Regions from separate parts of the Dorea sp. AM58-8 genome, predicted to be linked through region 2. Evidence: predicted binding sites of a transcription regulator. Region 2 holds the regulator's gene; the other holds the start of a gene.
The links. Region 2 encodes HrcA, which represses chaperone genes, less so after heat shock. Its sites were predicted from a motif close to TGTTAGCACTCNNNNNNNNNGAGTGCTAACA; they were not measured.
Positions count from the first base shown of each region.

Region 1: a site for HrcA is predicted at 5,752-5,782, ahead of htpG (molecular chaperone HtpG). Genes of this name have one in related genera too.

Region 1 is NZ_QSDM01000010.1:40,248-48,458, reverse strand. Features, by position in the region: gene DXA18_RS08815 (PRD domain-containing protein) at 1-694, shown strand, start outside; gene DXA18_RS08810 (zinc ribbon domain-containing protein) at 750-1,220, opposite strand; gene DXA18_RS08805 (4-hydroxybutyrate dehydrogenase) at 1,243-2,358, opposite strand; gene DXA18_RS08800 (M24 family metallopeptidase) at 2,398-3,471, opposite strand; gene htpG (molecular chaperone HtpG) at 3,592-5,640, opposite strand; gene DXA18_RS08790 (ABC transporter permease) at 5,852-8,211, opposite strand, start outside.
Region 2 is NZ_QSDM01000017.1:4,342-12,552, reverse strand. Features, by position in the region: gene dnaJ (molecular chaperone DnaJ) at 1-696, opposite strand, end outside; gene dnaK (molecular chaperone DnaK) at 832-2,715, opposite strand; gene grpE (nucleotide exchange factor GrpE) at 2,729-3,343, opposite strand; gene hrcA (heat-inducible transcriptional repressor HrcA) at 3,412-4,455, opposite strand; gene DXA18_RS11790 (replication-associated recombination protein A) at 4,554-5,870, opposite strand; gene DXA18_RS11785 (polysaccharide deacetylase family protein) at 5,922-6,533, opposite strand; gene DXA18_RS11780 (MATE family efflux transporter) at 6,823-8,193, shown strand.

The DNA.
Region 1 (8,211 bases), on a different contig from region 2:
CCATGCATCCTATATGACCGTATCAAAGGATGAACCGGCAGAAGCAATTATTCATGAAATTGCTGAGAAAATGCGCAAAATCGACCGTGGTCGAGGTGTTATCATCATCACCGACCAGTCATTTATCCCAAAACACAGTTCGCTGATTTCAAAACATTTTTCCGGCAAATACACGATCGTAGAGGATATGACGATTCAGAAGATCGTATCGATTGCAGAACATGTCGAATCTCTGGGTGCTACGATTCAGTCCTCCAATGCTTTTGATTCACTGACCACCGAACAGGTCACGGCAGAGACTTCGGTAGAGACACCGGCGCAAGAACTTCTGCAGAATATTCAGGAAAAATTGCTGTCTGAATCTCTGGTATTCCTGAATCCCGAAAAGGCATGCCAGGCTCTGTTCCATGTTCTGCTGAACATTTTGCAGGATCTGTCCGTTCCGTATTCGGACGACTTACTGATCAAATTCATTTTCCATACATCTTTTGCACTGGAACGATGCATAAGAAAAGAGCCGTTCGTCTATCCAAAAGCACGTATACTGATTAAACAGCATGCGACACTATTCAATGTATTGGAGAAAAATTTTGAGATCATCACTGAATTATTTTCCGTACAGATTCCTGCCAGTGAAATGGGATATGTTATAGAGATATTCCTGCCTTACTATCAGCAGAATGAAGAAAGTTAAGAGAACCTATAAAAGCCATAGCTCTGAGCCATGGCTTTTATCTTCTATAATTATTTTAATCATTCTTCACCGGAGTTCCGCAATTGGTACAGAACGCAGCGTCATCTTCCAGTGGCGTTCCGCAGGCGGCGCACACCTTTCCTGACGGATTCGGTGTAGCCGATGCCGGCTCACGATTGATAGCTGTTCCGCAATTCACACAGAACTTCGCATTCGGGTCCAGTTTCTTACCACAGTTCGGACATACCTCAACAATTGAAAGCTGCTCGATCTGCTGCTTATTCGCCTCCATTGTCTGATAAAGCTGATCAATCTGTTCAATCAGATCCGGACATTTCTCTGCACACTCGTCTTTGTAATTTGCATAGTATCTTAATCCAATCTGATAGATAAGCTTCTCGACTTCTTTTTCCATAGATTTATTCGCATTATTCAGACGATATATTTCTGTCGTATCTTTCGCCTTCTTGCTCAGATCCTGACTTTTCTCTGTCAGGCTGTTCTTTACATCATCAAAAAATCCCATGTTCCTGCCTCCATTTATTATCTTAGAACAGCTGACGGTAAATCTTCACCATCTGTTCCACATTAAACTTTACATAGCTCTGGTTCAGCAGTCTCTGCTGGTTCTGCTCTACACCTTCTGCGAAGCTCTGGATCTGATCCTCTGTCATGCCATACTCATGAAGCTTCTTTCTGGCAATGATCTTATCTAACAGCTTCTCAATCTCTACATAGACCTGATCCACTTCGCAGTGAAGAAGTCCCGCAAGATGTTCGTTCAGCTCTTTTAATTCTCCATCTGGATTCACTCTCTGATATTCTGCAAATACAGCTGTCAGGAACAGATAGTTGGCTTCTCCGTGTGCCACATGATACTCCCCACTCAACGGATAGGACATAGCATGCACCGCGCCTGTTCCCGCATTGCCAAATGCCACACCGGCAAGATCGCTTGCCACCAGAAACTGATCCAGAATCTCCATGCGGTATTCCGGTCCATACTCCACGATCTTCTGGAATCCGTCCAGGATCATTTCCATTGCCTGGTTACTGAACATCCGTGTATACAGCGTTGCCTTTGGTGACACATAAGATTCGATGGCATGGATAAATGCGTCAATCGCACTGGTAGCAAAAAATGAATACGGAAGCTTGGTCAAAAGTTCCGGCACAAGCACTGCCTCATCTGCAAAAATACTGTCGTCCGCTAATCCCATTTTACTGTGAATACTGGTCAATTCTGCGATCGATACGTTGGACACTTCTGATCCCGCGCCACAAGTGGTAGGTACTGCGATCAAGGTATGCGCTTTCTTCAGAGGTACCTGTCTGCGATACACCTGCTCAGCAGTATGTTCACCTTCCAGCACCAGAATCTTAGCCATATCGATAACTCCACCGCCACCGATCGCTATGATACGGTCACATCCGGATGCTTTATAATCTGCAATCAGCGCATCGATCATCACATCCGTCGGTTCTCCTTTTCCATACTCGCTCTTGTATTCCACATGGGCATCCAGACCTAACGGCGTAAAATACGCATCATAGGTACTCTTGCTCGCCAGGATAAAATCTCCCTTGCCGATCTGGTAAGCCTCTGCAAATTCTTTTGCCGTCTCACATTTGTTAATCACCGTCTTCTGCTGAAATAACTTCATTGCACATACCCTCCGTGTCTTTCCTTCAAGTCTATCGTTTTATTCAATAACCTGCAGTTCTTTGGTGTAAGAGTTCAGCACTTCTACGCCGTCTTCTGTTACCAACACCAGATCCTCAATTCGAACTCCTGTATCTCCCGGCAGATAAATACCAGGCTCAATAGAGAAGATCATGCCAGGCTCTGCTTTTGTCTCATTTGTCAACGATACATCACCAAACTCATGCTCAGACAGTCCGATAAAATGTCCCAGACGATGATTGAATCCCTCACCGTATCCTGCTTCTGTGATAATATCTCTGGCTGTTTTATCCAGTTCACAAAGCGGTACGCCAGGTTTGATCTTTGCGATAGCAGAACGATTTGCATTCAGTACCAGATCATAGATCTCTTTATTCTTCGCTGTTACTTCTTTATAGCAGAAGGTACGTGTCATATCAGAGCAGTATCCGTCCTTGATACATCCCACATCAAACAGGATCACATCTCCTGCTTTCAGTACAGTATCATCTGGCATGTGATGCGGATCGGCTGCATTGGCTCCAAAAGACACGATCGGATCAAAGGAGAATCCCTCTGCTCCCAGTTCTTTGTAGATCTCAAGAGTCTGATCAGCGATCTCTTTCTCTGTAATGCCTTCTTTTACAAGCTCACGGAATCTCGCCATAGCCTGATCGTTGATCTTAGATGCTGCACGCATCTTTTCTTTTTCTTCTTCATCTTTAATACCACGTGTCACATCTACTGCAAGAGAAGCATTTTCAAATCCTGTTGCGGCATGATTATCCATCAATGGCAATAAAAATCTTGCTTTAATATCTTTATCAACGCCAAGTCTACAGTTTGGATCAATATATTTCATCACATAATCCATCGCCGGATCTGTATCGCTATACCATACCTTCTCCAGTTCTACGCCATCCGGAATGGTAAATAAATTATTCAAAAATAATACATGACCTCCATTCTTCCGCAATAATAATCCGTAGAATCTTTCATGTGGTTCAATATAAACACCGGTCATATAATAAATAGACATCGGATCTACTACCAGCATCTGGCTTAATCCACGTTCTTCCAATGCCTTCATAATGCGTTCTGTTCTTGTATTCATTTGCTTATCCTCCTGTGAAATGAAATCTCATAACCTCAATAATCGAGCAGGCTGACGCCTATTCGACGTGCACAAAAATCCGCCGATAGTCATCACCATCGACGGATTCATTATATCACATTATTTTGCAAGCTTCAGCATAATCTCATTACTTCTCTGTACAAAAGCTGTCATCTCTTCCGGTGATAACGGCTTATGCGCCAGCATAGCCAGGTCATATAACTGCTTACAGAAGATACCTGTATTCTCTTCATCCTTATGTGCCTGTACATACTGTACCAACGGATGATTCGCATTCAGTACCAGTGTGCCGGTCGTTCCAAACATAGACGGATCCATACCTGCCATACCATACATCTTCATCATATCCTGCATACGGCGACTTTCTTCTGACAGTGTGATCATAGCTGCCACAGACTCATCTTTGATCTTCTCTACCTTCACTTCCAGATTCTCATTGCCAAGCTCTTTACGGAACAGTGCAACCAGTTCATCGGTTGTCTTCTGGAATGCCTCCTTCTCTTCCTCAGATACTTCTTCCTTCGAAGATGCATTGACATCCGCATCAATTCTCTGGAACTTCAGTTCCGGATTGCGCTGCTCTAACTGTGTAATGAACGGAGAGTCAATGTTGTGTGACAGGATCACAGCATCCTGTCCCTGCGCACGGAACATATTGATGTACTGGCTCTGCTGCTGTTCATCTGTCACATAGTAGATGGTAGTCTGCTCTTTATTCTCAGCGTTGTCACCTTCCGGCTTCTCTGCTTTCTTATCTTCCAGCTTGCCACCATTATTCTCTACACACTCTTTCAGTGTCAGATACTTATGATCAATATTCTTGAACAAGATGTAATCTGTCATCTTATCACAGAACTTCTCGTCCTTCAGGCATCCAAACTTGATAAACGGACTGATATCATCCCAATACTTCTCATAAGACTCTTTGTCTGTCTTGCACATTCCGCTCAGCTTATCTGCAACCTTCTTGGAAATATAATCCGCGATCTTATTAACAAATCCATCATTCTGCAGAGCACTTCTGGATACGTTCAGTGGCAGATCCGGGCAGTCAATCACTCCCTTTAATACCATCAGAAATTCCGGAATTACTTCTTTGATATTATCTGCGATAAAGACCTGATTGTTATACAGCTTAATGGTTCCCTCTACAGAATCATATTCGGTATTAATCTTCGGGAAGTACAGGATACCTTTCAAGTTGAACGGATAATCCATGTTCAGATGAATCCAGAACAATGGCTCCTTATAATCCATAAATACCTTGCGGTAGAAATCAATGTAGTCTTCTTTGCTGCATTCATTCGGATGTTTCGTCCACAACGGTGTCGTATCGTTAAGCGGTACCGGACGTTTGTTGATCTTAACTTTATCCTTGGCAGGAGATACTTCTACCATCTCCTTCTCGCCATTTTCATTCTCTTTTTCTTCCATCTTGGCTTCTTCATGGATACGCTCTACGACTACGTCATCCTCTTTCAGATCCGCCTCATCGATAGTCTCATATTCCTGCTCCGCATTCGCCTTCTCCAGATAGATCGGAACAGGCATAAATGAGCAATATTTCTCCAGTACTTCTCTTGCACGGTATTCATTCGCGAACTGTAAACTATCCTCATTCAGGAACAGTGTGATCTCGGTACCAACACCTTCCTTATCGCCTTCTGACATCTCATATTCTGTGCCTCCGTCACTTACCCAGTGTACCGGCTTTGCCCCTTCTTTATAAGAAAGTGTATCAATATGAACCTCATCGGCAACCATGAATGCAGAATAGAATCCAAGACCGAAATGACCGATCATATCATCTTCTGATGTCTTATCTTTATACTTCTCCAGGAATTCTGTTGCACCGGAAAATGCGATCTGGGTAATATATTCTTCAACTTCATCTTCTGTCATGCCAAGACCATCATCGATAAACTTCAAAGTCTTATCTTCCGGGCTTACAACAACACGAATCTGTGGTTTGTAATCATCCGGAAGCTGATATTCACCCATCATATCCAACTTCTTAAGCTTAGTGATCGCGTCACATCCATTCGACACCATCTCACGGAAGAAAATGTCATGATCGGAATATACCCACTTTTTAATAATCGGAAAAATATTCTCACTGCTGATTGATAATGAACCTTTTTTTGCCATGTCTATCACTCCTGTTTTTATTCTATATAATATCAGAGCCTACCAGCTCTTTTTTCCGTACTTTATGTACAAAAATTATGATAATACTGTAAAATTTAAAAGTCAATAGAAAATTAGCACTCTTCAAAAAAGAGTGCTAATAATTTCCTTAAATTTATAAACTGTTTATTAAATCTGTCTTCCAGGTCCACCGGAGCATCTTCAAGAAGCTTTACTCTACGCTCTTCAAAGACTCCACCATATTGATCTTCTTCAGTTTAAAATACATGATCCCGTTGATCAACAATGAAAATCCCACGGTAAACAACAGACTATAAATAAAACTCGGCAGATAGATACTACGTCCAAACATAGCTGCATCTACTTCCACCGTCTGAATCGTAAACAAATGCAGAACCTTGCCAAGCACAACACCCACTGCTGCGCCGATAAACGTCAACAAAATATTCTCACGGAATACATATTGTGCCACTTCTCCGTCGTAGAATCCCAATACCTTCAATGTAGCTAATTCCCGCTGCCGCTCTGTGATATTGATCGTATTAAGATTATAAAGTACAACAAATGCCAGCATTCCTGCTGAAATGATCAATACAATAATAACAAGATTAAGGCTGGACAGCATTTCATCCAACTGTTCCTGAATATCATGAACATAGCTGATGCTTAAAACTTCATCCCGTTTCATGATCTTCTCGCCAACGTCTTCTACCTGTGTCTGGCTGTAAGAATCATCCGTTTCAAACAGAACACTGTTATACTCCGGCATTGTACCAAATACCTTATTATAATAAGTTGGCGTCATATAGATATAATGTCCCATATAATTCTCACATATATGAGAAATGGTGAGTTCTTTATCGCCGTTTTTCTCATCCTGAATCGTGATACGATCTCCCGCTTTAGCGTTTAGAAGCTTAGCAGTCTTTTCACTGATAATCACACCATCATCTGTAAGTTTGTATTTCTCATCTGATTTTCGGTCGTGAAAATCTACATACCGTCCTATATTTTTCACATCTCCAAACACCGTAATGTAAGCCTGACGCTCTTTCTTTCCATTCTTAAGTGTAATGCTCTTCATATAAGCATCCATATAAGATTCTACGTCTTTGTCCGTATCCAAAAATGTATTCAGGTGTTCTCGATCCTGCTCATTCAAATCTTCCTGCAGCACGATCTGACCGTCATAAAGCTGGATCTCAGAATACTGGATATCTGCAATCTCATATACAGAATCCCTAAGTCCATATCCCACGATCATCAGCGCCATACAGCCACCAATACCAAATATCGTCATAAAGAAGCGCTTTTTATACCGCATCAAATTGCGCACTGTAGATTTCCACGAGAAATTCAATCGTTTCCATATAAACGGAATCCGTTCCAGGAAAACCCTTTTTCCTACTTTAGGAGCCGGAGGACGCATCAGCTCAGACGGCTGTGCTCCCAGTTCCTTATAGCAGGCAAAGATTGTTGCCATCAAAGTGCACGCAATTGCTGCTGCCGATGCCATAATACCGTATGACGGCACATATGGCACCAGAATCTCCGGAATGTGATGATATAAAATACCATATGAATAAATGATTATATACGGCAAAATCTTCTCACCAACCAACACTCCGAGAATACTTCCGGTGATAGTTGCCAAAAACGCATAACCAATATACTTCATAGCAATTGTTGATCTGCGATATCCAAGTGCTTTCATCGTACCAATCTGTACTCGTTGTTCTTCTACCATACGAGTCATACCGGTAAGACTGATCAGAGCGGCTACCAAGAAGAACAATACCGGGAAGACTTTTCCTATAGCCTTCATCCGATCTGCATTCTCCCCATAACCATTGTACTCCGGCAATGTACTTCTGTCATAAATATACCATTCTGCCTCCGGGATATCATCGATCTTTTTCTCACCATCTGCAATCTTATCTTCCCCATCCGCAATATCCTGTGCTGCTTTTGTTCTGCCTTCTTCCAAATCTTGTTTTGCATCTGAGATCTTATTCTCATTTTCCGTAATCTCAGACATCCCTTTTTCCAGTTCCTGTTCCTTCTCAGACAGTTCCTGCCAGCCGGCATTAATCTGCTCCTGTCCACTTGTCAGCTGCGCCGGTACTGACGCCAGCGCTGCCTCAGATGCATCCAGTGCGGCCTTCGTATCTGAAAATTGCTGTTCCGCAGAAGCGAGCTGATCTTTTGCCATCTGTAGCTGAGCTGAAAATTCTGTTTTCTGCTGCTCCAATCCCTCCAGTTGCTGCACCAGTCCAGCGTATTGTGCTCCTATCTCTGTATCCGGATTTCCATAAATGGATTCATCATTACCACACATATCTTTGAGTGCATCTAATCCATTATTGCAGATATCAATCCCCGCCTGGATCTGTTCAAGAGCTGCTTCGCCTTCTGTAATCTTCTGTTCTGCCTCTGGCTTTCCTGCTTCAAATGCAGTCTTCCCTGCTTCATATTGAGCACGTCCATCCTGTAATTGCTGCACACCATCTGCATATTGTGCTTTTGCCTGATCCAGCTCCTGCTGTTTCTGTGTCAGCGTATTCTTTGCTT
Region 2 (8,211 bases):
TGCAGGAATCGATACCGAAATCTTCTTTCTGCTGGATGTATATCCCGTACCTCCACAATCCGGACACTTCTCACGGATAATCTTACCGGTTCCGCCACAGTCCGGACAAGTCTGTACATTCTGTACCATACCAAACAATGACTGCTGTGTATAGACAACCTGACCTTTGCCGCCACATTTGCTACAGGTCTCTGGTGAAGTACCCGGCTTAGCTCCGGTACCATTACACTTGGTACAAGGATCTTTCAATACTACATCAATCTCTTTTTCACATCCAAACACAGCCTCTTCAAAGGTGATGCGCACTGCTTTACGAATGTTCATACCTTTCATTGGCCCCTGATTTGCACGACCGCCGCCTCTGCGGCTGCCGCCAAACAGATCTCCAAATATATCTCCGAATATATCGCTAAAATCAGCACCATTAAAATCAAATCCACCATATCCGCCGGCACCACCTGCGCCGCCTTCAAATGCCGCATGACCGAACTGATCATACTGTCTTCTCTTCTCTGGGTCACTAAGTACAGCATATGCCTCCGAAGCTTCTTTGAACTTCTTCTCAGCTTCCTTGTCTCCCGGATTCATATCCGGATGGTATTTCTTAGCAACCTTTCTGTATGCTTTCTTCAGAGTTGCATCATCAACATCCTTGCTGACTCCAAGCACCTCATAATAGTCGCGTTTCTCCGCCATAACCACTTCTCCTTAATTCAAAACATGCAGTTTTTACATAAATATTTTTATACAAAGAAATCTGCCAGACCGGTTTCGTCACCTCCACCGGTCCAGCAGAACCACCTTAGTACCAGTTCCCTGGTCACTCAAGGATTATACCTCTTTATAATCTCCGTCTACAACGTCATCTCCGTCAAATCCTTCCGGAGCAGGTCCCGGATTCGGACCTGCGCCTGCTCCTGCTCCTGGGTTAGGACCTGCGCCCTGTGCACCCTGTGACTGCTCATATACCTTAGCAAACAGCTTCTGTGCACTCTGCATCAGTTTCTCTTTGCCAGCGTTGATCTCTGCAACCTGTGCATCGGAGATATCATCCATATTTACTTTCTCAAGAAGCTCTTTCAGTGCTTTGCAATCTGCCTCAACAGCAGCCTTGTCTGCTGCATCGATCTTGTCGCCAACTTCATCCATAGCTTTCTCTGTCTGGAATACCATAGCGTCTGCATCATTCTTAGCATCGATTGCTTCTTTACGTTTCTTGTCCTGAGCTTCGAACTCTGCTGCTTCCTTTACAGCCTTATCGATCTCATCATCAGACATATTAGAACCAGCTGTGATTGTAATATGCTGTTCCTTACCTGTTCCAAGATCCTTAGCGGATACATTTACAATACCGTTGGCATCGATATCAAATGTAACTTCGATCTGTGGTACACCACGTCTTGCCGGCGGAATACCATCCAGACGGAACTGTCCAAGGGATTTGTTATCTCTTGCGAACTGTCTCTCGCCCTGTACTACGTTGATATCTACAGCTGTCTGATTATCAGCTGCTGTAGAGAAGATCTGGCTCTTCTTAGTAGGAATTGTAGTATTTCTCTCGATCAGTCTTGTAGCCACACCGCCCATTGTCTCGATAGACAGTGAAAGTGGAGTAACATCAAGAAGAAGGATATCACCTGCGCCGGCATCTCCTGCAAGCTTACCACCCTGTACGGAAGCACCAAGTGCTACACACTCATCAGGATTCAGGGATTTGCTAGGCTCTTTGCCTGTCATCTGTCTTACTTTGTCCTGTACAGCCGGGATACGTGTAGATCCACCAACCAGCAGTACCTGACCAAGTTCAGAAGCCGTGATACCAGCATCTGCCAGAGCTCTTGTTACAGGCTCAGCTGTCTTCTCTACCAGATCGTGAGTTAATTCATCGAATTTAGCTCTTGTAAGGTTCATATCAAAATGCTTCGGTCCTTCACTTGTTGCAGTGATGAATGGAAGGTTGATATTCGTTGTTGTTGCAGAAGAAAGTTCTTTCTTAGCTTTCTCAGCTGCTTCTTTCAGTCTCTGCAGTGCCATCTTATCTGTAGAAAGATCTACGCCTTCCTGTTTCTTGAACTCAGAAAGCATATAATCTGTAATCTTCTGGTCAAAGTCATCTCCACCAAGTCTGTTGTTACCAGCTGTAGACAGTACTTCGATAACGCCGTCACCGATCTCGATCACGGATACATCGAATGTACCACCACCAAGGTCATATACCATGATCTTCTGCTCTCTCTCATTGTCAAGACCATAAGCAAGTGCTGCTGCTGTAGGCTCATTGATAATACGTTTTACATCAAGTCCTGCGATCTTACCTGCATCCTTAGTAGCCTGACGCTGAGCATCGTTGAAATAAGCAGGAACAGTGATAACTGCCTCTGTAACCTTTTCACCAAGGTATCCTTCTGCATCAGCTTTCAGCTTCTGAAGGATCATTGCTGAAATCTCCTGTGGAGAATATTTCTTGTCATCAATCGTTACTTTATAATCTGTACCCATCTCTCTCTTGATAGAAGAGATTGTCTTCTCTGCATTAGTTACTGCCTGACGCTTTGCAGGCTCACCTACCAGACGCTCGCCTGTCTTTGTAAATGCTACAACAGATGGTGTCGTTCTTGCTCCTTCTGTATTAGCGATAACGGTCGGCTGACCACCTTCCATAACAGCTACACAACTGTTTGTTGTACCTAAATCAATACCAATAATTTTTCCCATGTCTATTTCCTCCTTAATTTGCAACCTTTACCATACTGTGTCTCACTACGGAGTCACGATACATATAACCCTTCTGGAATTCTTCGGTGATCGTATTCTCACCGGCTTCTTCATTCTCCTCATGCATCACTGCATTGTGGAAATCCGGGTTAAATTCCTGACCAACTGCTTCGATCGGTTTCACACCGATACCATCCAGGGTGGTCATCAACTGTTTGTAAATCTTATCCATTCCCTGAACAAATGGATCTTCTTTGTCATCCTCTGCCACTGCTGCAAGACCTCTTTCGAAGTTATCAACAACCGGGAGGATCTTCTCTATGATATCTTTCGCACCAATCTCGTACATCTGGGACTTTTCCTTTTCTGTACGCTTACGAAAGTTATCAAACTCTGCCATCTGACGAGTGAGTCTGTCTGTCAGCTCTTCAATCTTCTCGTCCTTTTTGTCTTTTTTCTTCTTACCGAAAAGCTTTCCCTTCTTTCCTTCTGAAGCTTCTTCCTTATCGGCTTCTGCCTGTTTCGCTGCTTCCTCTGAACTTTCCTGTTCTTCGGCTTCAGCCTCAGGCTTCTCAGCTTCTGCTTCCGAAGCAGCCTTCTTAGCTTCTTCTACAGCTTCCTTTACCATCTCTTCCTGAGTCTTTTCTGTATGATTAATATCTTTTTCTTTCTCCAATGGTATACCACCTTTCTCTTCTATTCTGATTTATGGAAAATCGCATCCAATTCGCTCTGCAGCTTCTTCAGCGATTTTAATACATGTTCATAATCCATACGCTTTGGTCCGATGATACCAATCGTACCTTTCATTCCTTCTCCCAGCTCGTATGTAGCTGTCACAACACTGCAGTCCTTCATTGTCTGTACAGGCGTCTCATCACCGATGTATACCTGAATACCTGTGTTGTCTTCCTGTGCCAGTGTCTGTGTCACCAATTCGGATAACTGCTGCTTCTCTTCAAAAGCACTGATGATCTCCTGCGCGCTCTGTTTATCGGATAACTCCGGATAACGGAAAATGTTGGTCGCGCCGCTGGTGTAAATATGCATACCGTCATCTACCTGAATGGCATCTGCGACTGCATCCAACACATCACTGACTACTGCGCTGTGAATACCTGCCTGCTCCTTCAGTCTGGCGATCAGTCCAAGATTAATCTCTTCAATAGACATACCATTCAGACTCGTATTAAGAAGCATGTTAAGCTTCAGCAGGTTCTCATTACTGAGCTGCTCATCCATGGTAATGATCTTGTTCTTGATCACGTTACCTCCCAGTACAATAACTGCAAGTAACTGTTCTTCATCCACATTGGATAACTGAATGAACTTAATCTTATTCGCATTATTCACTGGTGCGGAAACCATCGTCGCATAATTCGTGTTATTCGCCAGAACCTTTGCTGCCTGACTCAATAACTGATCCATCTTGTCGGCTTTCTCAAGCATCTGCTCCTGCATATCGTTGAGCTCCTGCTCTTTCTCTTCCATCAGCATATCCACATATAAACGGTATCCTTTATCTGATGGAATCCTTCCGGCAGATGTGTGTGGCTGCAGGATGTAACCCAGTTCTTCCAGGTCGGCCATCTCATTACGAATGGTCGCTGAGCTCAAGTTCAGATCCGAATACTTGGAAATCGTTCTGGAACCTACCGGCTCACCTGTCTCCAGATATGTCTGGATAATCGCATGCAATATCGTAAGCTTTCTTTCGCTTAACTCTTCTCTTGCCTGCATCTGGCTTCCTCCTTTCAGCTTATTAGCACTCGCTTCTTTCGAGTGCTAATCTTTACAGTTATTAATCTATCACCAGGTGTTTCATTTGTCAACACCGTTTATACATTTTTTAGAAAATTCATCCATTCTTTGATATCTTTCTCATGTCCGTTATCACTTGGATGGTAAAATTTCTCATCCTTGATCTCATCCGGAAGATATTGCTGTTCCACATAATGATTCGGATAATCATGTGCGTATTTATAACCGATGCCCCGTCCCATATTAGCCGCACCGCCGTAATGGGCGTCCTGGAGATATGACGGCACTGTGGTCTTCATTTTCTTAACATTATCCATTGCCTCAAAAATCGCATTGACCGCAGAATTGCTCTTTGGTGCAGTTGCCACGTAGATTGCTGCCTGAGACAAAATGATCTGTGCCTCAGGCATACCGATCCGCTCAATTGCCTGTGATGCCGAGACTGCCACAGTGAGCGCCATCGGATCTGCATTACCCACATCTTCTGCCGCACAGATCATAATACGTCTGGCAATAAACTTAATATCCTCGCCGGCATAAAGCATCTTAGCAAGATAATATACTGCCGCATCCGGATCTGAGCCACGCATGCTTTTGATAAATGCAGAAATGGTATCGTAATGATTGTCTCCGGTTTTATCATAATTCATGACTCGTTTCTGAATACATTCAGCAGCCACATCGATTGTAATATGGATCTTGTCATCCGTGCTCCGTTCCGTAGTAAGGATTCCAAGCTCTACCGCATTCAGTGCACTTCTCGCATCACCGCCTGCCACATCTGCCAGAAAATCGAGTGCCTCTTCATCGATCACTGCGCCGTAGCTTCCCATACCTTTTTCGACATCATATACCGCACGCTCCAAAAGCTTTTTAATATCTTCCTTACTCAGCGGTTTCAGTTCAAAGATACTGGATCTGGAAATCAACGCACTGTTCACCTCAAAATACGGATTCTCAGTCGTTGCTCCGATCAGTATGATCGTACCGTCCTCCACAAACGGAAGCAGATAATCCTGTTGCCCTTTGTTAAAGCGGTGAATCTCATCTACGAAAAGGATCGTCTTCTTCTGATACATTCCTTTCAGATCCTGCGCTTTCTTTATTACATCCTCCATGTCCTTTTTACCTGCAACCGTGGCATTGATCTGCCTAAATTCCGCGCTGGTCGTATGTGCGATCACTTTAGCAAGCGTCGTCTTACCAGTTCCCGGCGGTCCATAGAAGATAATGGAGCTCAGCTTGTCCGCCTTAATAGCCCGATATAAAAGCTTATCCTTTCCTATAATATGCTGCTGTCCTACCACCTCTTCCAGCGTCGTCGGGCGAAGCCGTGACGCCAGCGGTGCTTCCTTCTCCAGATTCTTTTCTCTTACATATTCAAATAAATCCATCTCAAATCTGTCCTTTCAACTCTCTTTTGTATTCTTAACCTTTTCATTTCATCAGTTCAATAGTAATTCATCTACCGTTACAAACACAAAGCCTTCCTCCTGAAGAATATCTACGATCCGGAGGCCGGCTTCTACCGAACTTTTATAACAGTCATGCAATAGAATAATATCATTTTCTTCTGCCTCCGTCACTACTTTATTTACGATCTCATCTTGATTCTCCGTCGTCCAGTCCAGTGGATCAATGGTCCAAAGCACAGGAAGCATCTCGATCTCCTGTTCTAGTTTTCGCTGCCATGCACCAAACGGCGGACGCATATACTCCGGCTCTTTTCCTGTGATCCTGACAATTACAGCACTGGTATCTGCAAGTTCCAATCGTGCTTCATTTTCCGATACCTTTGTAAGTTCCACATGATGATAAGTATGATTGCCGATCAGATGTCCCTCCTCGGCCATGCGTTTCACAATCTCCGGATTTTTATCTGCATTTTCTCCTATTAAAAAGAAGGTTGCTTTCACCCCCCTCTCTTTCAGCCCATCCAACAGAACTGGGGTCCACGCAGCGCTTGGACCATCGTCAAATGTAAGCGCAATCTTTGGTGCTTCAACAGGCGTCGCTGATGCGCTGACATAGCCACATGCATCTCGCACATCCTCCATTTTTACTGCATTATAGTCATATTCCAACCATGTTAATAATCCGCCAATCAACAGTAAACAGGCGTAACACGCCATCAGCACACCATCTTTTTTTCCATTCATTCTCATAATCTGTTTCCATACCTCACACATTTTCCTTATTTATCATATGAAAATGCCAAATAGGGTATGTTGCACATTGCATTATATATATGAAAATGTTATAATTGCCGCTGTACGCTTTGTTACAGACCGGATAACCCCGGTAAAATATTCACATATTTTTATAGTTAAGAAAGGAAGAGTACTCGTGAGTCAGACAGTACAAACAGAAAACAAAATGGGCATCATGCCTATTCCCAAACTACTTATTTCTATGTCCCTGCCGATGATGATCTCCATGCTCGTGCAGGCTCTGTATAACATTGTAGACAGCATGTTCGTTGCCAAGTTGTGTGAAGAAGCTCTTACAGCTGTATCACTGGCATTTCCGATCCAGACTCTGATGATCTCAGTGGCATCCGGAACCGGAGTCGGTATCAATGCATTGCTGTCAAGGAACTTAGGCGAGAAGAATTTCAAGGGCGCCAACCGCGCTGCCCGCAACGGTATCTTTCTCGGCATCATAAGCTGTATCGTATTCGCTGTGATCGGCATTACCTGTTCGCATGCATTCTTCTCAGCGCAGACCAGCGACCCGCTGATCGTCAAATACGGTACACAGTACATGACTATCATCTGTGTCATGTCTGTCGGTATCTTCATGCAGATTACATTTGAGAGACTGCTGCAGTCCACAGGCAAGACCATTTACAACATGATCACTCAGGGACTCGGCGCGATCATTAATATTATTCTGGATCCGATTCTGATCTTCGGACTGTTCGGTCTGCCCAGACTGGAAGTTGCCGGAGCTGCAATTGCCACTATAATCGGTCAGGTCATCGCTGTTCTTCTCTCTTTCTACTTCAATATAAAGAAGAACCGCGAAATCAGCATTAACATGAGAAGCTTCCGTCCTTGTAAGCAGACCATATCAGCCATTTACCGCGTCGGCGTACCATCAATCATCATGCAGTCGATCGGATCTATCACCACATTTGGTATGAATAAGATCCTGCTGATGTTCTCTTCTACTGCCGCAACCGTATATGGTGTATATTTCAAACTGCAGAGCTTTATCTTCATGCCGGTATTCGGTATGAATAATGGAATGATCCCGATCATCGCATACAATTACGGTGCCGGACATAAAAAACGTATTACCGACACAATCCGCATGAGTATCCTGATCGCGATTGGGATTATGGTAATCGGTCTGATCATTTTCCAGACCATTCCAGGCTTCCTGATGAAAGCGCTGTTCAATGCTTCCGAACATATGCTGTCCATTGGAGAACCGGCACTGCGGATTATTTCTCTCAGTTTCCTGTTCGCTGGATTCTGTATTGTAGCCGGATCTGTATTCCAGGCACTGGGAAATGGCGTCTACAGCTTGCTCGTATCTGCTGCCAGACAGTTATTCGTCATCCTTCCGGTCGCATTTATCTTTGCTAAGCTGTTCGGATTACATATGGTATGGTGGGCTATCCCGATTGCAGAGATCGTTTCCGTAATCCTGTCTGCACTGCTGTTAAAGCGAATCTACCGAATAAAGGTAAAGCCTTTGGAGAACCGATAATACAAGATAAAAAGACGT